DNA from 3 places in the Bradyrhizobium sp. USDA 3650 genome. Region 3 is predicted to be linked to each of the others. Evidence: riboswitches for the same ligand, from Rfam matches in the RefSeq annotation. Region 3 holds a riboswitch; each other region holds the start of a gene.
What was found. Region 3 has a riboswitch for cobalamin ahead of ACVIN2_RS07845 (TonB-dependent receptor). Riboswitches for the same ligand answer to the same signal wherever they lie in the genome.
Positions count from the first base shown of each region.

Region 1: linked by a shared signal. The riboswitch ahead of ACVIN2_RS33410 (TonB-dependent receptor) and the one ahead of ACVIN2_RS07845 (TonB-dependent receptor) in region 3 are both predicted to bind cobalamin.
Region 2: linked by a shared signal. The riboswitch ahead of metE (5-methyltetrahydropteroyltriglutamate--homocysteine S-methyltransferase) and the one ahead of ACVIN2_RS07845 (TonB-dependent receptor) in region 3 are both predicted to bind cobalamin.

Region 1 is NZ_JBSRZG010000001.1:7,105,884-7,112,807, forward strand. Features, by position in the region: gene ACVIN2_RS33400 (methyl-accepting chemotaxis protein) at 1-982, shown strand, start outside; gene ACVIN2_RS33405 (PAS domain S-box protein) at 1,322-3,283, shown strand; cobalamin riboswitch at 3,565-3,769, shown strand; gene ACVIN2_RS33410 (TonB-dependent receptor) at 4,037-6,373, shown strand; gene ACVIN2_RS33415 (hypothetical protein) at 6,750-6,924, shown strand, end outside.
Region 2 is NZ_JBSRZG010000001.1:3,378,575-3,385,498, reverse strand. Features, by position in the region: partial or broken gene ACVIN2_RS15760 (citryl-CoA lyase) at 1-225, shown strand, start outside; gene ACVIN2_RS15755 (SMP-30/gluconolactonase/LRE family protein) at 393-731, shown strand; gene ACVIN2_RS15750 (hypothetical protein) at 797-940, shown strand; gene ACVIN2_RS15745 (GNAT family N-acetyltransferase) at 1,655-2,113, opposite strand; gene ACVIN2_RS15740 (EAL domain-containing response regulator) at 2,738-3,952, shown strand; partial or broken gene ACVIN2_RS15735 (4Fe-4S binding protein) at 4,529-4,733, shown strand; cobalamin riboswitch at 5,516-5,715, shown strand; gene metE (5-methyltetrahydropteroyltriglutamate--homocysteine S-methyltransferase) at 5,815-6,924, shown strand, end outside.
Region 3 is NZ_JBSRZG010000001.1:1,626,208-1,633,131, reverse strand. Features, by position in the region: gene ACVIN2_RS07855 (NAD(P)-binding domain-containing protein) at 1-824, shown strand, start outside; gene ACVIN2_RS07850 (MFS transporter) at 940-2,130, shown strand; gene ACVIN2_RS07845 (TonB-dependent receptor) at 2,155-4,626, opposite strand; cobalamin riboswitch at 4,752-4,960, opposite strand; gene ACVIN2_RS07840 (Cj0069 family protein) at 5,045-6,106, opposite strand; gene ACVIN2_RS07835 (GlcG/HbpS family heme-binding protein) at 6,335-6,835, shown strand.

The DNA.
Region 1 (6,924 bases), 5.5 Mb from region 3:
TTTTGACGAGGCCGGCAAACCATTCAAGGTGGTCAAATTCGCAACAGACATCACCGAACAGAAGCTAAAGGCTGCCGACGGTAGCGGCCAAATGGCGGCGATCACGAAGTCGCAAGCCGTGATCGAATTCAATATGGATGGCACCATCCATACTGCGAATCAGAATTTCCTCGATGCAATGGGTTACACGCTCCACGAGATCAAGGGGCAGCATCATTCCATGTTTGTTGAGCCGAAGGAGCGGGAGGCGACCGCTTACCGTGAATTCTGGCAGAACCTCAACCGGGGCCAATTCCAGGCAGCCGAATACAAGCGCATCGGGAAGGGCGGCCGCGAAATCTGGATCCAAGCGTCTTACAACCCGATTCTCGATCTCAACGGCAAACCATTTAAGGTCGTCAAATATGCTACCGACATCACCGCGCAGGCAATCGGGCGCAAGAAGGCGGAGGCCGCGCGCGGTCTGATCGATGCGGTCGCCGCCGGTAGCGAAGAGATGAGCGCCTCAATTCGAGAGATTTCTGAGACCATGAGCAAGTCGCGCCAGACGGCGGGCATGGCGACCTCCAGGGTGGAAGCAGCCGATCAGCAGGCGGAGCGGCTCAATGCGGCAGCTCAGGCTATGAGCGGCATCGTCGAGATGATCGGCAATATCACTGGCCAAATCAATATGCTCGCGCTCAATGCGACCATTGAGTCAGCTCGTGCAGGCGAAGCCGGACGCGGCTTTGCTGTGGTTGCATCCGAGGTGAAGAACTTGGCCAATCAGGCCAAGACCGCAACCGACACGATATCTCGCGAAATCGCATCGCTGAACAGCATCGCGGGCGATGTCTCGGGTTCACTCACTGCCATCAAGGCCGCGATAGAAAGCGTCAACGAGTTCATCGCTTCCACGGCCGCTGCAGTGGAAGAACAGAGCATTGTCACATCTGACATGGCTTCCAACATGCAGCGTGCATCCGCCGAGTTGGCCGCCTGATCACACCGGCTAGCAGCGTTCTATTGGAGGGCGCAGGCGCTTGATCCGACGCTGCTCCTGGCTGCTCGCGCCGAGACAGGTTACAGCTTTAAGCTCGCCTGAGTCTTATCGTGAGGCCGATCGGGATTCCTTCGATTTTGGACCGCCGCGCGACTTGTGATATCGCTGTCGCTGATCAACCACACGCTGCGCTGCACTCGCCTCAAGTTTGACCTAAGGCGGAGGTCAATCTGGGTCGACGGTCGCCGCACCGAGCCTTACAACATGAAAGCGCGATAGCAGCACGGAACCATATTTTGTCCGCAGGGTTGTTCATTCTTCCCCACAGGAGCACGCTGTTTGCAAACCCATCAGTCAAAACTTGACGGGATCGACGATACTGCGCGACTTCAACTGCTCATCGATGCGATCGTTGATTACGCCATTTACATGATCGACATAGACGGCACCGTCCGCAGCTGGAACTCCGGCGCGCAGCGGCTGAAGGGCTACACGCCGGACGAAATCATCGGCAAGTCGTTCGCATCCTTCTATACGCCCGACGATCGCACCAAAGGGCTCCCGGAGCGCGCCTTGAGCGTCGCAGCGCAAGCAGGCCGCTTCAGTGCCGAGGGATGGAGAGTCCGCAAGGACGGAAGCCGTTTCTGGGCATCGGTCATCATCGATGCCGTCCGCAACGAATCTGGTGAGCTGATCGGCTTCGCCAAGGTCACGCGAGACGTAACCGAGCGTCAGCAAGCCCATGAAGAGCTTCTCAATAGCGAACGGCGGTACCGCCAGCTGATCGAGGCCGTGGTCGACTACGCGATCTTTCAGCTTGATCCGCTCGGCAACGTGGCAACCTGGAATCCCGGAGCGGAGCGAATCAAGGGCTACGCGCCTCCAGAGATCATCGGCCGGCATTTCAGTGCGTTTTACACGCCTGAAGATATCGAACTCGGTGTGCCCAAGCGTGCGCTTTTAGAGGCGGCGGAGCATGGGCGCTTTGAAGCGGAAGGCTGGCGCCTGCGAAAAGATGGCTCCCGCTTTTGGGCTTCGGTCATCATCGATCGCATCACGGACGAGGCTGGCAACATCGTCGGGTTTGCCAAAGTCACGCGCGATGTTACGGACCGGAAGCGCGCCGAGGACGAGCTCAAACACGTCCAGGAGCAACTCGCCGCATCCCAAAAGCTGGAGGCGGTGGGGCAACTCAGCGGCGGAATCGCGCACGACTTCAATAATCTGCTCATGATCGTCCTTGGCAATCTCGAAACAGCTGAACGACACGTGAAGGCGCCCGGAGCCAATCTGAACCGGGCGCTCGCAAACGCGAAACGAGGCGCGCAGAGAGCCGCGGCTTTGACCAGCCGCTTGTTGGCATTTTCGCGCCGGCAGGCGCTCGATCCCAAGCCGATCAACGTGAACAACTACGTCAACGGTCTGCAGGAATTCCTCCAGCGTACGCTCGGAGAGAGCATCGAAGTCCAAACGGTCGGAAGTGCGGGGCTATGGCAAATTGAAGCTGACGCCAATCATCTAGAGTCTGCCATCGTCAACCTGGCAATTAACGCTCGTGATTCCATGCCCGACGGCGGAAAGCTGACATTGGAAGCTGCCAACATCTCCGCCGACGATGACTACTGCCGGCTCAATCCTGAACTGGCGCCCGGTCAGTACGTCGCCATTTGCGTGACTGACACCGGTGGCGGGATGTCGCGCGATGTTCTCAGTCACGCCTTCGAGCCGTTCTTTACCACCAAGGAGCCGGGTCACGGCACCGGCCTTGGCTTGAGCCAGGTCTATGGCTTCGTCAAACAATCCGGAGGGCACGCAAAAATCTACAGCGAGGTGGGGCAAGGCACGACGATCAAGCTGTATTTCCCGCGCTTCACCGGCAGTGCCCGACACGAGGAAGTGGCACCTGAGGAGCTCGCTGAGGGTGAGATATTCGAGACCATTCTCGTCGTCGAGGATGATGAAGATCTGCGCGTCTATATTTCTGACGTCCTGCGCGATCTCAACTACCGCGTTCTCTCGGCCCGCAGCGCCCAAGCCGCCCTGACCATTCTCCTGCAGGACCAGTCGAAGGTCGATCTTCTTCTCACGGACGTGGTCATGCCCGGGATCAATGGTCGCGAACTCGGCCGGCGCGCGCTTCAAATTAGACCGCGACTGAAGATACTGTACATGACCGGGTACTCGCGCAATGCCGTCGTCCATCAGGGGAGGCTTGATGAAGGCGTAAACCTGCTGGAGAAGCCGATCTCGCAAGCGAAACTAGCGCTGAAGGTGCGAGAGATTCTCGACCAGCTGACCTAAGGTCAGACAGCGGTAGCATCCTGCGACCGCCGGCGCCGGCGACTACCACTCTTCCAACGCCCGCTCGTGATCCTTAGGCGAAGAGCGCCTCAGGCGTCTTGATGTCCGCTGTCTCTGGTAAAAACGGGCGCGTGGCTGAATTTGCCGCGCCGGGGTCTTTGACCCCGCAGGCTGACGTCAAGTCCCGGGAGACTGGCGGGCGCAGCAGCCACACCCTGCGACCATCGCTGGGCGAGCTGGCTAAAAATCCCTCCCGGTTGTTGACGGGACGATCACCAGATGCCACTTTCGTGATCGGTAGTGTCCGCAAGGACTCATCAAGGGAATGCGGTGCGTCCGTCTCGGCGGACCATTCCGCGGCTGCCCCCGCAACTGTAAGCGGATAGCCGACGACCAGGAAAACCACTGGAGCCAATCGGTCTCTGGGAAGGTGGTCGAAGGCGATAACCCGCGAGCCAGGAAACCTGCTGCCAGCCATAAGTCACGCGCGAACGCATTGGGCGGGGTGCCTCGATGTCGGACAACTAGCCGGTGCATCTGCCGCTTGGGGCGAAGGCAGGTGACTAAGGCAACCGCGGTGACGGTTTGTTTGCGTCGCCGCAGAGCGTTCTTGTGCAACATCTTCGTTTCGGCAGGGGCATTGCGCCGGCATTCTCGCTTGACGATAGTGGCATCTCTCAGAGCCTCACACGCAGCATCCAGCGCACGAGGGCTGCCTTGCTGGTCTTGCTGCTCTCTACGTCGCTGTGCCCCATGGCAAGGGCGCAGACCGCCGCCCGGGATACCTCCCGAGAGGTGGAGCCCGTGATCGTCTCACCACCTGCTGCGAGGCGGGCTCCCGCCGTCAGCCCGGGCGCTCAAAAACCACGGGCGGCCCGCCGCGCCCCGGGGCGCAATCTGTCCGCTTCGGTGGTCGCCGTCCGGGGGACCCAGCCATTGAGCGGCCCGATACAGACACCGCTGAACACGGCCGCGGTGAGCGACGTCGGCTCGCGGCTAGGAATCACGGCACGGGAAATGCCCGCGACCGTCGAGGTCATCGACCAGCGTATCATCCAGGAACTTGGCATCCGGACGACCACTGACGTCGCCAAGGCGGCGGCCGGCGTGACCGGCGGCGACGCTCCGGGTGCACCCGCTATCTTCTCAATGCGCGGTTTTTCCGGGGACCAGATCAGCACTCTGTACAACGGCATCCAGATCGGGCCATCGACCATGACCGGCCGCCCCATGGATGTCGCCGGATTGCAGCAGGTGGAGATCATCAAGGGGCCGGATTCACTCGTTTCCGGCTTAGGGGCGACCGGCGGCGCGATCAATTACGTCACGAAGGCGCCGCACACCGGGCCTGTCATCAACGACGCCTTCACCTCCTACGATTCCTTCAACGGTTATCGCGCCGGCTATGGCTCGGGCGGCAGCACGCTGATTGACGGCCTCGATTACCGCTTCGACATCAGTCATTTCAACAACAAGGGATTTATCGACGACACTTATTCGAAGCTCAGCAATGTCTCGGGCCAGCTGAACTATCGCGTCAACGACAGCCTGAAGGTCTGGGGCGCGGCCGAGTACAGGCAGGACAAGGACCGCTTCTATTGGGGCACGCCTCTGGTGCCGGCCAATGCGCCGGGCATTGTCCCGACATCAGGCGTCGTCTCGGGCCAGTGGAGCAACTACTACCTCGGCGGCGGCACGCCGGTCCCGGTGACGGTCGATGCGCGCACGCTGACGACGAACTACAACGTGCTCGACAATCGCAGCGGGGCAAACGAGCTGTGGCTGCGAAGCGGCTTTCAATGGGACATCACCAACAACATCTCCCTCAAGAGCCAGGTCTACGGCTATGACGCCCACCGCCACTGGTTCAATAACGAGATCACCTCATTCGACCAGACCGTAGGCAATTTCGCGGGCGCGCAGAGCATCTATCGCGAGCGCCTGGCGCTCGATCACGCGCAGCGGCTCTACGGCAACATCACAGACCTTACCGTCAATTCCAATCTGGCCGGCATCGACAACCGTTTCGTCGCCACCGTGACTGCGAGCAGCTCGCAGTTCAACGTCTCGCAGGACACGCTGTTCTCATCGGACTACGTCGATCTCCTCAATCCGGATCGCGGCCTCTATGGCCCGCGCAGCGACGAGAAGATCTACACGCACCTCGACACGACCTCCCTGGCGTTTGAGGACCGGCTCAAACTGACCTCGACCTTCGCCCTGATGGGCGGCATCCGGTTCGAGGACATCAAGCTGGACCGCACGCGGTTTGATCCCGGTGGAGTGCTTGAATCCGCTAAGGGCTATCCCTTTTCGACGACGTTCAATCCCGTGACCGGCCGCATCGGCTACACCTGGGACGTCGCCCCTGGCGTGATGCTGTACAGCCAGTACGCGACCGCGGCAGACCCGACGGTGGCCAACATTTTCATCCTGGCGCCGTCGGTGCCGCTGCTCCTGACGACATCGCGGACCTATGAGACCGGGGTAAAGCTACAATCGGCCGACAAGCGCGCGGAGGCCACATTCTCGGCCTACGATATCGAGCGCAAGAACGTCTATGTCCCCGAGAGCGGCATCGTGTTCAACGTCGCCGGCAAGATCGAATCAAAGGGAATTGAGATCGCCGCGGCGATCAACCCGGTCGCCGGTCTGAAACTGTGGGGCAATGTCGCCTTCGTGCAGTCGCGCTTCATCGATTTCAGCTATGTCGATGGCAACGGCGTGTTCCAGTCGTATTCGGGCAAGACGCCGCCCAACGTGCCGAACTTCGTTGCCAATGCCGGCGCGTCGTATCGCTTTGAAACGACACTGCCGGTCGAAATCGGCGGCCTGATGCGTCACGTCGGTGACCGCTTCAACTTCCAGGACAATCTCGTCACTATGAACGCTTACACCACGTTCGATGCGTTTGCGTTCGTCGATATTCCCAAGGCGTACTTCCCGAGTATCGACCGGACCCGCCTGAGCTTCCGCGTAAGGAATTTGACCAACAAGCTCTACGCGGCTTGGGGCGACCCCGGCTACATCGACCAGATAATCCTGGGCGCACCGCGGAGCTACGAGGTGGCGGCTTCATTCAAGTGGTAGCAGGTGCAGCATGCGCCGGCGGTTGGCCCGTAGCTGACCTGCAAGGCGGAGGCGGAGCCGAGCCTATCCTCGTTTTCAACATTCCAAGCAATCCTGATCCTGTACCTCAGGACAATAGGTTCGAAAGCCGAATTGAAGTTTTATTATCCCGTCTACGGCGCCCCCAAGCGCCGTGACAACAACCCAGCCCCCCAATGCCGCCCCAGTTTCCCAAACGCTGGGGCGGCCCCCCCTTTGGCCAGTTTTGTCGGCTCTGTTGAGCACGCATGTGCGTTAGGCTTACCTATAAAGGTTTTTAGCGGGAAGCCGGCCGAAGCGCCGGCCGACTCGGGTACCATCGCACAAAACCCGTCCGGTTTGCGTTCGGTGCATCGCGTTGAGTTTTCAGTTGTCTACATTGAAAATCCTTGCCGGCCAGCCCGATGGCCGTGGCAGTCTTGCGCTGATCAAGCAGTATCTGGCGGTATTCTATACGAGCGGGCCGGAATGGACTGCACGGATGAAGTCGCTTGCTGAGCGGGCTCCGCAGCTGGACATTTTCGCGCAAAGGC
Region 2 (6,924 bases), 1.8 Mb from region 3:
CTCATTCCGATGAACATCGATGGCGCGACCGCGGTCATTTACGGCGAACTGGGCTTCGCCTCTCCGCTCGCGCGGGGGGTCTTCTGCTTGTCGCGCGCGGTCGGAATCCTGGCTCACGCCTGGGAGCAAACTGGGCGCAATGATCGCAACAAGGGCCCGATGCCCAAGCAGTTCGGCTACAAATACGAGGGCCAGCCGCGTCGCAGGCTCGAAGGCGCATCATGAGCATCTCGAAAACCCGCCCAAGCTGATGGAGGTTAGCGTGTTCTCGTCGATGCCGGCGGAGTTTCGTCGCCCGGCTGTTTCTTCGGAATGGGCAGACGCGAACCGCGGGGCATATCCAGTAGATTGTTTCATCGAGGGACCGTCGTTCGACCAGTCCGGGAATCTCTATGTCGTCGACATCCCCTTCGGCTGCATTTCCGGATTTCACCGGAGGGCGTCTGGTCTTTGATCATCGAATACGACGGCTGGCCGAACGTCTGAAGGTTGCTCCGGACGGCCGGGTGCTCGTGTCCGACTATATCAACGGTCTCCTGGAGCTCGATCCACAGAGAGGGACCATCCGACCGTTGCTGGGCCACCGCAATTCCGAGTCCTTCAGAGGCTGCAACGACCTGCATATCGCGACCAAAGGCGACATCTATTTCACCGATCAGGGCCAGACTGGATTGCACGATCGGACCGGCCGGGTATTTCGACTTTGCCCTGACGGCCGGATCATTGCTTGATTTCTAATGGCCCGGGCCCGAATGGCCTGGTGCTCAGTCCGGACGAGACCGTATTGTTCGTTGCAATGACGCGCGACAATAGCATCTGGCATGTACCGCTGATGCGTGATGGCGTGGGGAAAGTCGGACGATTCAGCTGGTTCTTCGCGACGAGCGGTCCTGACGGACTGACGGTCGATCAAAAAAGGGCGGCTCTTTGTCGCGCATGATTCCCTCGGCCCACGTTTTCGTATTGGCGCCAAACGGCGAAGCGGTCCGCTTGCATCCAGTCCTGCGCATGGGGGAGCTGCACGAATGTCGTATTGGACGCGGCACTCGGCACATTGCTCATTACGGAATCCTCTACCGGATCAGTGTGATGGCTGATCTCGCGCACCTTCCTCGAAATTCGCCAGCAGGAGTGGCAAGGTGGTGCGGAATCCTTTCACGCGCCGGTCCGCCGCACCAAGATGCAGGAAATGAGTCTGGTAGACGACTGGCTGGCCAGTTGCCGAGAGAATGTAATTGGTGACGAATGGATGGCGTTTGTGTGGGTGATCTCAAGCCAGAGCCAGTAAATCGCACTGCATGGGAAGCGCAAACGAACGATTCGTAAGGCTGGGTCGGGCTTCGCCCGCGACGGGCCGCCGCCGACCTGTCGCCTTTTGGTCGGGCGGGTCGCGGTATCGCTTCCCACAATGCAGAATGATTGATCGCTGATATTTTCGAACGTTCTCGCCAAGAAGGCCGAAGAGGTAACCGCTCGCGGTGGGAGTCAGCACCGCATCAGCGTCAAAGGTTCTCGATCATGCTGGGCCGCGACGCACGCGTGAAGCGTTCGTTTTGAGAAGCAACAAGCCCAGGATTGACTGCGTGAAGGACTTTACCGATAGCACGCTAGCCCAGGAGCGCTTTAAGTGTGTGGCGCAGAGGTCGTACCACTGTCAGAGCCTCTTGCGCGCGCGCAATCCTCCAACCCGATATCCCCTCTCCTCGTAGAAGTGGCGTACCCGTTCTAGGGCCGGAAAGCCATCCGGAGGCAACGCAACCTCAATCATCTGCCAGCCGCGTCGCTTCGCCTCCGAATCTACCGCCTCGAGCAGATGCCGACCGCAGTCAGAGCTGCGGAAGTCACGAGAAATCCATAGCTCCTGAAGCACGCCGTACGCTCCGGCTGCTCTCACGGCCTGTACGGCCGAGATGCTAGCTACCCCTACGATCTGCCCGGTGCCTTGTTCCTCGACGACAAAAATGAAGCCCTGCCCGGGATCCTGAATCAGGCGCAACGCCGCCTGCTTCGCGCCTCGAAGGCTGAACTCCGGTCCGAGGCCACCTAACTCGGAAAGTAGCTCTTCGACCGCTTTTGCGACCGCGTTCTCATCTCCTGGCACGCTCTTGCGCAAAGCCGTGCCCGCGCTGGACGCGCCTCGCCCTTCAGCGCCAACACGAACACCTGACCGAGCCCTCTGGAGGAAATTCATGCTCAGGAGGATACAGAAAACGCAATTGAGAGCAACTATCTGGCTCGGTAGGAAGCAGCACGTCCACACTCACTATAGGCAACAGAGCTGAGGTAATTGCAAGCCATTGCCGTTCTCAGAATCGACTGCGGTTTGAGCAGCTGCGAACTCATGATGGGCTGCCTTCGATTGGAAAACAATCACCAAACGGCACACGCCGGTCATGTCGATCAAACGTTCGTAAGAGTGATTGCCGATCGTCGCTCACGAACTACTCTATTCAATAAATCGTGCGCCACGATGATCGCAGCGCCATAGAGCGTCAGCTCGGTCCGTCCGAAGGAGAGATTCCCACCTCGCGTACGACATCGTACAAAGTTGCGCGAAGCGCGACAGGTATCATACGCGTGCGCCCGATAAAATCGTCTGAGCAAGATCGCGAAAGATTTTGCACACTAATGCACTATCTTAAGCTTATCTCGAACAATCGAAAGATATCGGGAAGCACAGCTTGTTTGGACCTTCGCTCCTCGTTTAAGGCACCGTCACGGAACGGGAGTGGTTGCGATGGAACATGGGCAGGCCGAACTGGTCGGACGGAAACCTGTAATCTTCGGGCAACGTAAGGTGCGGCCGCGGGCATGCCTGGCCGTCGGCAAGCGGCATCTGCGCGCCTTTCTACGGGATGTGCTGGAGGATATGGGATTTGTTATCAGCGAATGCAGGACTGCTGACGAGTTGCCGCATGTACTCCGCACGGAGTTCCCTGATCTGATCCTGCTCGGCATTGGCTCGGACCGCATCGAGCCTGGACGATTGCTCGAGATACTGGTACGCGAAGAATTTGCAGGCCGCGTGCTGGCGTTCGGAGCGCGCGAGTCGATCATCATGGCGGCAGTGCAGCAGGTCGGCAGTGAATATGGACTTGCTATGCTGCCGCCGCTCAGGGCGCCGTTTGCAGCCGAGACGTTGCGCGATCGGATCGGCATGCTCTTGCCAAGAGAGCCGGCGCCCCGTCCCGCGGTCCATGTCGGAGAAGCCTTACACGCTGGCTGGCTTGAGCTCTGGTATGAGCCGAAGTTTGACGCGTGTACCCTTAGCCGCCGCGGCGCCGAGGCGCATGTGCGAATGCGGCACCCGACCTGGGGCGTTGTTCCACCGGCCTATTTCATCCCGGAACCTCACGATCCGCATTTTAGGAACTTGTCGCAGTTCGTGATCGACCGCGCGATCAAGGATTGGCAGTATCTTCTGGAGCAGCAAACTTCGATCGATCTCTCCATCAATCTCCCGGCAGCATTCCTGATTGACCCGCAGGCGGTACGCGATCTCTGTCGGCGCATGCCGTCGCACGCCGCTTTCGGCGGTTTGACGATTGAAATCGAGAGCGTGGAAGCGATCCAGAACCTAGATCTCCTGGTCGAGGTTGCGCGTGAGGTTCGCTTTCACAACATTGGCCTTGCAATCGACAATGTCGGTGCCAATTGGCCGCAGCTGATGGGGATGACAAAATTCCCGTTCATGAAATTGAAAGTGGATCGTCAGTTCGTCGGCGGCTGCGCGAATGGGCCCCTCAAGCGAACGGTGTGCCGCCATATCGTCGATCTAGCCAAAGAGTACAATGTGCGCACCGTCGCCGAAGGTGTGGAGAGCCAGGCTGACCTAATCGCTGTGGCCGAACTCGGCTTCGACCTTGCGCAGGGCCATCTGTTCGGAAAAGCCATGCCACTGAAGCAATTTGCACAGTCATCTTTCAACCCTGCTCCAGCTCGTCTAAAATAGTTGCGAGTGGCTGAGTGCGGCCAAGCGACGCTCACGAGCACCGCCATGCCTACTCGGCACCAGGCATGAGGCTGAGTGCAATTCGGTCTGCAGGGCCAGTGTCGGTCGTCCCGCCGCCACTTCATTTCCCTCCGAAGCTTGTTATACCACAAGCCCGTTTTGGCAAGCCTCCAGCGAGTCCTCCGCGCAGCTAGCGTTGCAGCCATGAGCGAGGCTTGCACAAACCTCCAGTCGGGGTGTGTGACCGGAGGTTTGCCGAGATCCAACGTAGACCTGCGTCCGTTGGCGGTTTTTTGTCGCCGCCGGTTGAGGAAGCGTCAGCCTCGCTTGCCCCGCGCTGACGTGCCAAACAAACCGACGGACGCTTCCAGCGTCAAGTCGCCACTGACTCTCGCAAGAGGGCCCGAGGGCTCGTAGCCTGAAATTGAAGCGACCTGTTGCTGTCGCAGATGCAACATGGTCTCAGACCCGGGACAGCCGAATTGGGCAAATTGCCCAACATTGAGCGCGTCTGCGTTTGGCACGGCATTTGAAAGGGATCGCCCATGGCATCGCTCGCCTAAGGAGTCGGAAGGCATGGCTTACAAGATCGTCGCTTCGCAATGCACCGTTTGTGGCGCATGTGAGTTCGAGTGTCCCAACGCGGCGATCAGTCTGAAGCGCGACATTTACGTTATCGATGCCAAAAAATGTACGGAGTGCGAGGGCCCATTGCGACACGCCGCAATGCGCGGTGGTCTGTCCGGTCCCTGACACCTGTGTCCCGTCCAAGACAGGATAGGCAGCCCGCGACCAAAAGGCCTCATCGCTCGATTTCGCGAACGAAGTTGTAGATGTGGGACCTTGAGGAGACCACGACCGCATGGGGCGCATCGAGTTCGATTAACATCGTTATGAGCTTAAGACGCTGAGCGACTCCGAGGAACCCCTCAAAGGGCTCTGTCGGAGGACACCGTCGAAATTGTCACGAACAAGGACAAGGCCCTCGATGCTCAGTGGCCGCGTTAAGGCCTATCATCGCTGGCCGCGAGTCGAGGCGAGGCAGACCGGCGTCGAGCGGCCACGGACGCATCGAAGCCGGCGCAAAAGTCGCTCAGCACGTGAACACCTATTGCACCGAGAAGATCATCTTGGCCAACCTCACGGAGGCGGACGACCTCGTGCCTGGTCGGGCCGCCGAACACCAAGGAGCCGACCTGATCATCCGTGCGGTCCTGGAGCAATCCGGCTTTCGAAATGTCTAGGGAGCCTCGTGGGCTGTGACCAAACGGATGCCGGCCGAGATGATCGCACCTTCCTGACGCGCTGGTTCGAAAAGCTGCTGACGGAAAAGGTCGCCTCCTCGCGATCACACAGATACCGAAAGCGGCCCGGGTTCGTTCCGGTCGTGGAGCTCAACCCTTACGCGAGCAAGGAGCGAATGCATTTCACAGCGGAGCCTCCACAGATCCGGGCGTGTTCACCAGGCCGCGAGCAAGACCGTCGTGCCCGCCTAGTGCGCTCGTAATCGCTTGGGCAATATCGCAACGAGAATCGGTAGGTTGACGCATCGATCCTCGTGCGCATAATTCAAGCCGTCGCGGTCTCCGGATTTCGTTTGATCTGGAGCTAAGAGGGAAGCCGGTGCAATGCCGGCGCTGCCCCCGCAACTGTAAGCGGCGAGCCGCTGTCCAACGAAGTCACTGAAGCCATGCGGCTTCGGGAAGGCCGGACAGCAGCGACGACCCGTGAGCCAGGAGACCTGCCTCGACAAGATATCGTCCACGGGCGGGGCGTCCCGGTGTGCGCCAAGCAGTTGTCGCTCACGCGATGTTCGCTGTCTGCGTCCGCCATGGCCTTTGCCCCAACAAGGGGTCTAAGCTATGTCAATCCTTTCGCTTCCCGTTGCCACACTGGGGACGTCACGCATCGGCCCACGACGCGAACTCAAATTCGCGCTCGAGAGCTACTGGGCGGGAAAATCCAGCGAAGCCGAGCTCCTCGAGGCGGGGAGTGGACTTCGTGCCGCTAATTGGGCACGGCAGAAATCCCGCGGTGCGACCGTCATTCCTTCGAATGACTTCTCGCTCTACGACCATGTGCTCGATACCAGCCTAATGGTCGGCGCCATTCCCGACGTTTACGGCTGGAACGAAGGTCCTGTGTCGCTCAAAACCTACTTCACCATGGCGCGTGGCGCTCAAGACGGTGGTCACGCTCAGCATGGGCCCGGCGTAGCCGCACAGGAGATGACGAAGTGGTTCGATACGAACTACCACTACATGGTGCCGGAATTTCACCAGGATCAGATCTTTAAGTATGCCTCTCGGAAGCCGATCGAGGAATATGAGGAGGCAAGAAGCCTCGGCTATCAGACGCGGCCCGTCCTAGTGGGCCCAGTCACTTTCCTGAAGCTCGGCAAAAGCGTAAATCCCGCCTTCAATCCGCTGTCGCTGCTTGATCGACTCCTCCCCGTCTATGTCGATGTTCTCCGCGAACTAGCCTCGCGCGGCGCTGAATGGGTTCAGCTCGACGAGCCATGCCTAGTGATGGACGTCGACGAAGCATCTCGGGCCGCTGTCCGCCGGGCCTATGCTCATTTCGCTAAGGCCGTGCCGGCCCTTAAAATCATGCTGGCCACATACTTCGGGGGTGTCGGCGACAATCTTGAAACAGTATTGGCCTTGCCCGTTGCCGGGGTTCATGTCGACCTGGTTCGTGCACCTGACCAGTTGGACGCGATTGTCGCCAGAGCAGGTAGAGATCTCGTGGTCTCGCTCGGTGTCGTTGATGGTCGCAACGTGTGGCGCTCTAATCTGCCGGCGCTACTCGACCAACTTGCTCCTATGGTCAAAAAACTGGGCAGGGACCGTGTTCAGATTGCCCCCTCCTGCTCGCTGCTACATGTTCCGACCGACATTGAACTAGAGATCGATCTCGATCCCAATCTGAAGACGTGGTTGGCGTTCTCAGTGCAGAAGATCAAGGAACTT
Region 3 (6,924 bases):
TGCCCGATGTCCGTGGTGCCGGCCGCGCCAGATATGCCGGGAAGATTGTTGCGGTGCTCGGCGCCGGTCATTCCGCGGTGGGCACCCTGATCGATCTCGTGCATCTCGCGGACGAGGCGCCGGGGACGCAAGCGATCTGGCTGTTGCGCGGCGCCGATCCCGCCAAGGCGTTTGGCGGCGGCCGGAATGACAAGCTCGCTGCACGCGGAGAGCTCGGCAGCGCGTTCGCTGCGCTCGTTGTCGCCGGGAAGATCAGGGTCGAAACGGAATTCGCCGTCACGCATCTGTCGGACTCCGAAGGCCGCCTCGAGATCGCGGCCGGCTCGGGTTGCGGTGCGCGAAGCGTGATCGTGGACGAGCTGATCGTCTCGACCGGATTTCGTCCCGACTTTTCGTTCCTGTCCGAATTGCGCCTGCGGCTCGATCCCGCCATCGAAGCGCCGGTCGTGCTGGCGCCGCTGATCGATCCCAACGAGCACAGCTGCGGCACGGTCCGCCCGCACGGCGCGCGCGAGCTCGCGCACGATGAGCCAGGCTTCTACATGGCGGGCATGAAGTCGTATGGCCGCGCCCCAACCTTTCTCATGATGACAGGCTATGAGCAGGTGCGCTCGATTGCAGCCGATCTCGCCGGCGACAAGAAAGCCGCCGCAAGGGTGGAGCTCGTGCTACCGGAGACCGGCGTCTGCTCGCGCGGTGGCGTCGAAGCCGCCGGAGCCGCATCGGGATGTTGCGGTGGGCCGGCGAAGCAGCAACCGACGGCCTGTTGCGCCGACGACGAAGCGGCGAAGAAGGCCCGCGCTTCGGGGTGCGGTTGTTCATGAAGTTGGGTCTTGCAGCTGCAGCCGGAGAGTTGCCCATTGTGGTTGGTGCGCCGTGTCGGCTCGGGGGCGGGAGGACAGCATTCGTAACTTGAGCGGGCGGTCTCTGATCGCGGTGATGTGCATCGGCCAGGTCGGCAATCTGCTGCCGCATGTGACGTTGTCCGCAAATCTGGCGCAGCATCTGATGCCGGCGTGGGGACTGTCGGCGGCCGAAGGCGGCTTGATGGCGAGCGGTTACGCGTTCGGCTACATGCTCGCCGTGCCCGTGCTGACGACGTTGACCGACCGGATCGACGCGCGGCTCGTCCTGCTCTGGGGCTCGATCGTCAGCGGGCTGGCGACCGCAGCGTTCGGACTCTTCGCGCAAGGGTTTTGGTCCGCGACCGCGATCTGGTCCCTGGCAGGGCTTGGATTTGCCGGCGCCTACATGCCGGGCTTGAAGGCGCTGACGGACCGGCTTCCCCCCGGCGACACCTCGCGCGCCGTCACGCTGTACACGTCGAGCTTCTCGGTCGGCGTCGGCCTCTCGTTCCTGGTCGCGCAAGTGATCGCCGACCGCTGGGGATGGCGGACCGCCTTCCTTGTCACCGGCTTTGGACCTATCGCAATGGTCGTCGCGTGCCTTCTGATGCAGGCGCAGCGGCCCGCGCCGAAGACGGGACGCCTCTTGAACTTCGCGCCCGTCTTCGCCAACCGCGAGGCGCTCGGATACATCTTCGGCTACGGCGCTCATTGCTTCGAGCTCTACGGCATCCGCACCTGGCTGGTCGGGTTCTGGACCTTCGTCGTCGCCCACCAAGGCGCGCCGTCATGGTTGAGCCCCGTCGTGCTGAGCTTCTGCTTCGCGGTGATCTCGATGCCGGCCAGCATCCTCGGCAACGAGGCCGCGCTGAAGTTCGGCCGCCATCGCGCGATCACGGTCGTGATGATCGCGTCGGCCTGCGTCGCGCTCATCATCGGCCTCAACGCGACAGCGCCGGCATGGGTGCTCGCGCTGCTGCTGCTTGCCTATGGCCTGACCGTGCCGGCGGATTCGGGCGCATTGACCGCCGGCATGTCGGCCGCGGCTGTCTCCGAACATCGCGGCGCGACCCTGGCCCTGCATTCGACGGTCGGCTTCGGCCTGTCGGCGGTCGGCGCCTGGGGCACCGGCGCCGCGCTCGACGCAGCCGGCGGCCCGCAGAGCGCGGCCGGCTGGCTGCTGGCATTCAGCGTCCTCGCGGCCGGAATCGCGCTGGGCCCGCTGGCGCTGCTGTGGGCGCGGCGTCGAAGCAGCTCGGTCCAGCCGGAGCACGGCGCGAAGTGACGTGAGAGCGGCGATCCTCCCCCCTCACCACTTGAACGAGGCCGCGACCTCGTAGCTGCGCGGCGCTCCCAGGATGATCTGATCGGTATAGCCGGGGTCGCCCCAGGCGGCGTAGAGCTTATTCGTCAGGTTCCTCACGCGAAAGCTGATACGGGTCTGGTCGACGCCCGGGAAATAAGCCTTTGGGATATCGACGAACGCGAACGCGTCGAAGATCGTATAGGCGTTCATGGTCACCAGATTGTCCTGGAAGTTGAACCTGTCGCCGACGTGACGGACGAGGCCGCCGATCTCCACCGGCAATTTGGTGCCGAAGCGATAGGACGCCCCGGCATTGGCGATGAAGTTCGGGACGTTCGGCGGGGTCTTGCCCGAATAGGATTGGAAGTCGCCATTGCCGTCGACATAGTTGAAGTCAACGAAGCGCGATTGCACGAAGGCGACATTGGCCCACAGCTTCAGGCCGCCGACCGGGTTCACCGCCGCAGCGATCTCGACGCCCTTGGAGGCCATCTTGCCGGCGACGTTGAACACGATGCCGCTCTCGGGCACGTAGACGTTCTTGCGTTCGATGTCGAACGCCGAGAACGTCGCCTCGGCGCGCTTGTCGGATGATTGCAGCTTCACGCCGGTCTCGTAGGTCCGCGACGTCGTCAGCAGCAGCGGCACCTTTGGCGCGAGGATGAAGATGTTGGCCACCGTCGGGTCCGCCGCCGTCGCATATTGGCTGTACAGCATCACCCCGGGCGCGATGTCCCAGGTGTAGCCGATGCGCCCGGTGACCGGATTGAACTTGGTCGAGAACGGATAGCCTTTTCCGGACGCTAGCGAGCCGTCGGGATTGAAGCGCGTGCGCGATAGTTCGATATCCTCGAACCGGATGCCGCCGATCAGCGCGAAGGTCGAGGTCAGCTTGAGCCGGTCCTCGAACGACAGCGCCGTGGTGTCGAGATGGGTGTAGATCTTCTCGTCGCTGCGCGGGCCGTAAAGCCCGCGGTCCGGATTGATCAGCTCGACCGTGTCGGAGAAGAACTTTGTATCCTGCGAGACGTTGAATTGCGAGCTGCTTGCCGCAACCGTAGCGACGAAGCGGTTGTCCATTCCACCGAGGTTGGAATTGACGGTGAGGTCGGTGATGTTGCCATAGAGCCGTTGCGCGTGGTCCAGCGCCAGCCGCTCGCGATAGACGTTGTTCGGCCCGGAATCGTCGAACGAGCTGATCTCGTTGTTGAACCAGTGCCGATGCGCGTCGTAGCCGTAGACCTGGCTGCGCAGCGAGATGTTGTTGGTGATGTCCCACTGGAAGCCGCTGCGCAGCCAGAGCTCGTTGGCCCCGCTGTGATTGTCGAGCACGTTGTAGCTTGTCGTCAGCGTGCGCGCGTCGATGGTAACGGGATTGAGCGCCCCGGCATGGCCGTTGAGGTAGTAATTGGTCCACTGGCCCGAGACGATGCCTGACGTCGGCACGACGCCGGGCGCGTTCGCCGGCACCAGCGGCGTTCCCCAATAGAATCGGTCCTTGTCCTGCTTGTATTCGGCGGCGCCCCAGATCTTCAGGCTGTCGTTGACGCGGTAGTTCAACTGGCCCGAGACGTTGCTGAGCTTCGAATAGGTGTCGTCGATGAAGCTCTTGTCGTTGGAATGGCTGATGTCGAAACGGTAGTCGAGGCCATTGACCAGCGTGCTGCCGCCGGAACCGTAGCCGGCGCGATAGCCGTTGAAGGAATCGTAGGAGGTGAAGGCCTCGTTGATAATGGGCCCGGTGTGCGGCGCCTTGGTGACGTAGTTGATCGCACCGCCGGTGGATCCGAGTCCCGATACCAGGGAGTTGGGGCCCTTGATGATCTCGACCTGCTGCAGATTGGCGGTATCCATGGGCCGGCCCGTCATGGTCGACGGCCCGATCGGGATGCCGTTGTAGAGGGTGGTGAGCTGGTCGCCGCTAAAGCCGCGCATGGAGAAGATTGCGGGCGCGCCCGGCGCATCGCCGCCGGTGACGCCGACCGCGGCCTTGGCGACATCGGTAGTGGTCCTGATGCCCTGATCCTGCATGGTCTGCTGGTCAATGACCTCGACGGTCGCTGGCGTTTCCCGTGCCGTGATTCCGAGCCGGGAGCCGACATCGGTGACGGCGGCCGTGTTCAACGGCGTCTGCACCTGATAGCTCGGAGGCTGGGTTGTTGGGTTGGCAACCACCGGAGCGGCGCGATTACGCCCTACGTTGCGCCGGGCCGTGCGCGATCTCTGAGCGCCGGGGCTGACGGTTACGGCCGGTCTTGGAGTGGGCGGGGTGACGATCACCGGGCCGACCTCGCGGGAGGCGTTGTCGCGGACCGCGGTCTGCGCCATCGCCATGGAGGACAGGGATGTCGAGAGCAGCAAGGCGAGCAGGGCAGGTGTGGCGCGCCGAAAATTGCCGGCTCTTCCCTGAGAGATCTGGATAAGGACACGCGAATGTTCCGGCGCAACGCCCGGACCGAAATAAAGATTTTGCACGACAACGCTCTGCGGCGACGCAAACTAACCGTCACCGCGGTTGCCTTAGCAGTCTGCCTTCGCCCCTAGCGGCAGATGCACCGGCTACTCTTCCGACATCAGGGCACCCCGCCCAATGCGTTCGCGCGTGACCATGGCTGGTAGCAGGTTTCCTGGCTCGCGGGTCATCGCCTTCGACCACCTTCCCAGAGGCCCAAGCGGGGCTCCAGTGGTTCGTTTGGTCGTCGGCTATCCGCCTACAGTTGCGGGGGCAGCCGCGGAATTGCCCACTCGAGGTGGACGCACCGCATTCCCTTGGAGAGTCCTTGCGGACACTACCGCGCGGGAAACTGGCATTTGGCGATGAGCGCGTCAACATCCGCGTATGACCGGCGCCTCTGGCGGAGTGCCGCAGCACGAGATGCCGCGGCATTCTTGCTTAGGGCCTCCTGTCCGCCGATCCAGCCGGTTGCGTTTGCGAGAGCCGCTGCTTCACCGTCCTTGCGATCGCCGCCGGGGCCTCCTCGGGGATCGCGAAGCATGAACTCGCGTTGATCTCGCACAGGACGTAGGTGTCGGCACCGGCCGCGTCTTTCGGACCGTACAGGAAGTCCGCGTCCCAGATGACCGGAAGCGAGCCTGCGTCGATGTCCAGCGTCTTCATCATTCCCGGGGTCCACTCGTCTTCCATCAAGCGACGCAGCCGCTGGAAGCGCGAGTCTGCGTTCGAGGTATAGAGCCGCGGTCCGGCCTCGGAACGGGCATCCGGCGAGTCAACCAGGGCTTTGACTTTGTGAGAGCCGAAGCCGGCACAGCGATCGCCCGCCATATAGCAGCGCACCACGCCTTCGCTCAAGCGAGGCTGGAATGGCTGATCGACCACGCTGCCGTTCTCGAAATATTCCGTGCAGCGACCGAGAAAACTCTCCAACGTCAGTTCCTCGGAGACATCCTTGGTCGCGTCCAGCACCTTTATCATCGGGGAATTCGGCAGGCTCTCGACCTTCCACACGCCTTGGCCGCCGTTACCGCGGTTGCGCTTGATCACGCGCGGACCGGTGGCGAGCCGTGTCGGCAACTCGGCGCGCATGGCCTCGGCGGTTTGATATAAAGCCGTGTCGCATCCCCACCCCATCGAGCGGGTACGATAGAGTACCTCCTTGGTGCCCATCTTGAGAATGACGTCCGGATGAGCGCTGACCCACACGCCCCGCGCCGCTACGTCGCGAAGCAGGGGATCAAGCTCAACCCGCGTCTTGCCCTGGTGGATCGGATCGACCCAGACGAGCACGCCGTCCACCGCGAGCAACTGCTCGCGGACCTCTTCGGCGAGGCTTTCGTCGTAGATCGCCGGCCGGGCTTCGATGCCGACCGCCGCGAGTGCTCCGAAGACGCGGACGAAGCGGCTGTTTTGCGCCGTCGCATCCCGCCGCGCGGCAGCGTCGCCTCGCGAGAGGATGGCGACGGTGTGTTGGTGAGAAGGGTGTCGTTCGGTGTCCATGCGCAAGCTCCACGAATGGCGTGCTGCGCAGAGCTTGGACCGAGGCCTCACGGGGAGTCTGCTTTGTCCCCACGCAACGGAGACTAACGAGGTCGTCCGCGATTTTCAAGACGTGGCCGGCGCCGTTATGCGGAGCCTGTGAACCAAGGCAGATAGCGTGACCCTGTTCGATGATCTGACATATGGTGAGATCAAATAAGCGCTTGGTCACCTATGCCGGAGATTGCCATGAACGTTCGATCCCTGTCGGTCGCGACGGCCCTGCTGATTGCGTCCATCTACCCAGCACGGGCGGAGGAAGCTTTGGTCGCCTACAAATCGCTCGGTCCGGAACTGGCGCTCGATCTTGCGCGCGCTGCGTTGGCGAACTGCCGCACCCGTGGATACCAAATTGCAGTTGCCGTCGTCGATCGCTTCGGCGTCACGCAAGTGATGTTGCGCGACCGCTTTGCAGGCCCTCACACGCCCTCAACGGCAGCAGGCAAGGCGTGGACAGCTGCCTCGTTCAAGACCAGCACGACCGAGCTGAATGCGATCAGCCAGCCGGGCATGATGCAGGCGGGCATTCGCAACCTTCCCGGAGCGGTCGTCATCGCCGGCGGGCTGATCGTCGAAGCCGGCGGCTCCCTGGTCGGAGCGGTCGGCGTGTCCGGCGCGCCGGGCGGTGACGCGGACGAAGCGTGCGCGAAAGCCGGAATTGACGCCATACGCGACAAGCTGGACTTCTGAGAAGACGTCAAGATCGCAGTGAAAAGTTTTTCGGCCTTTTGCGAGCTTGGCGGCCGTCTGATCCACAGGGATAAGCAGACGCGCCGCCT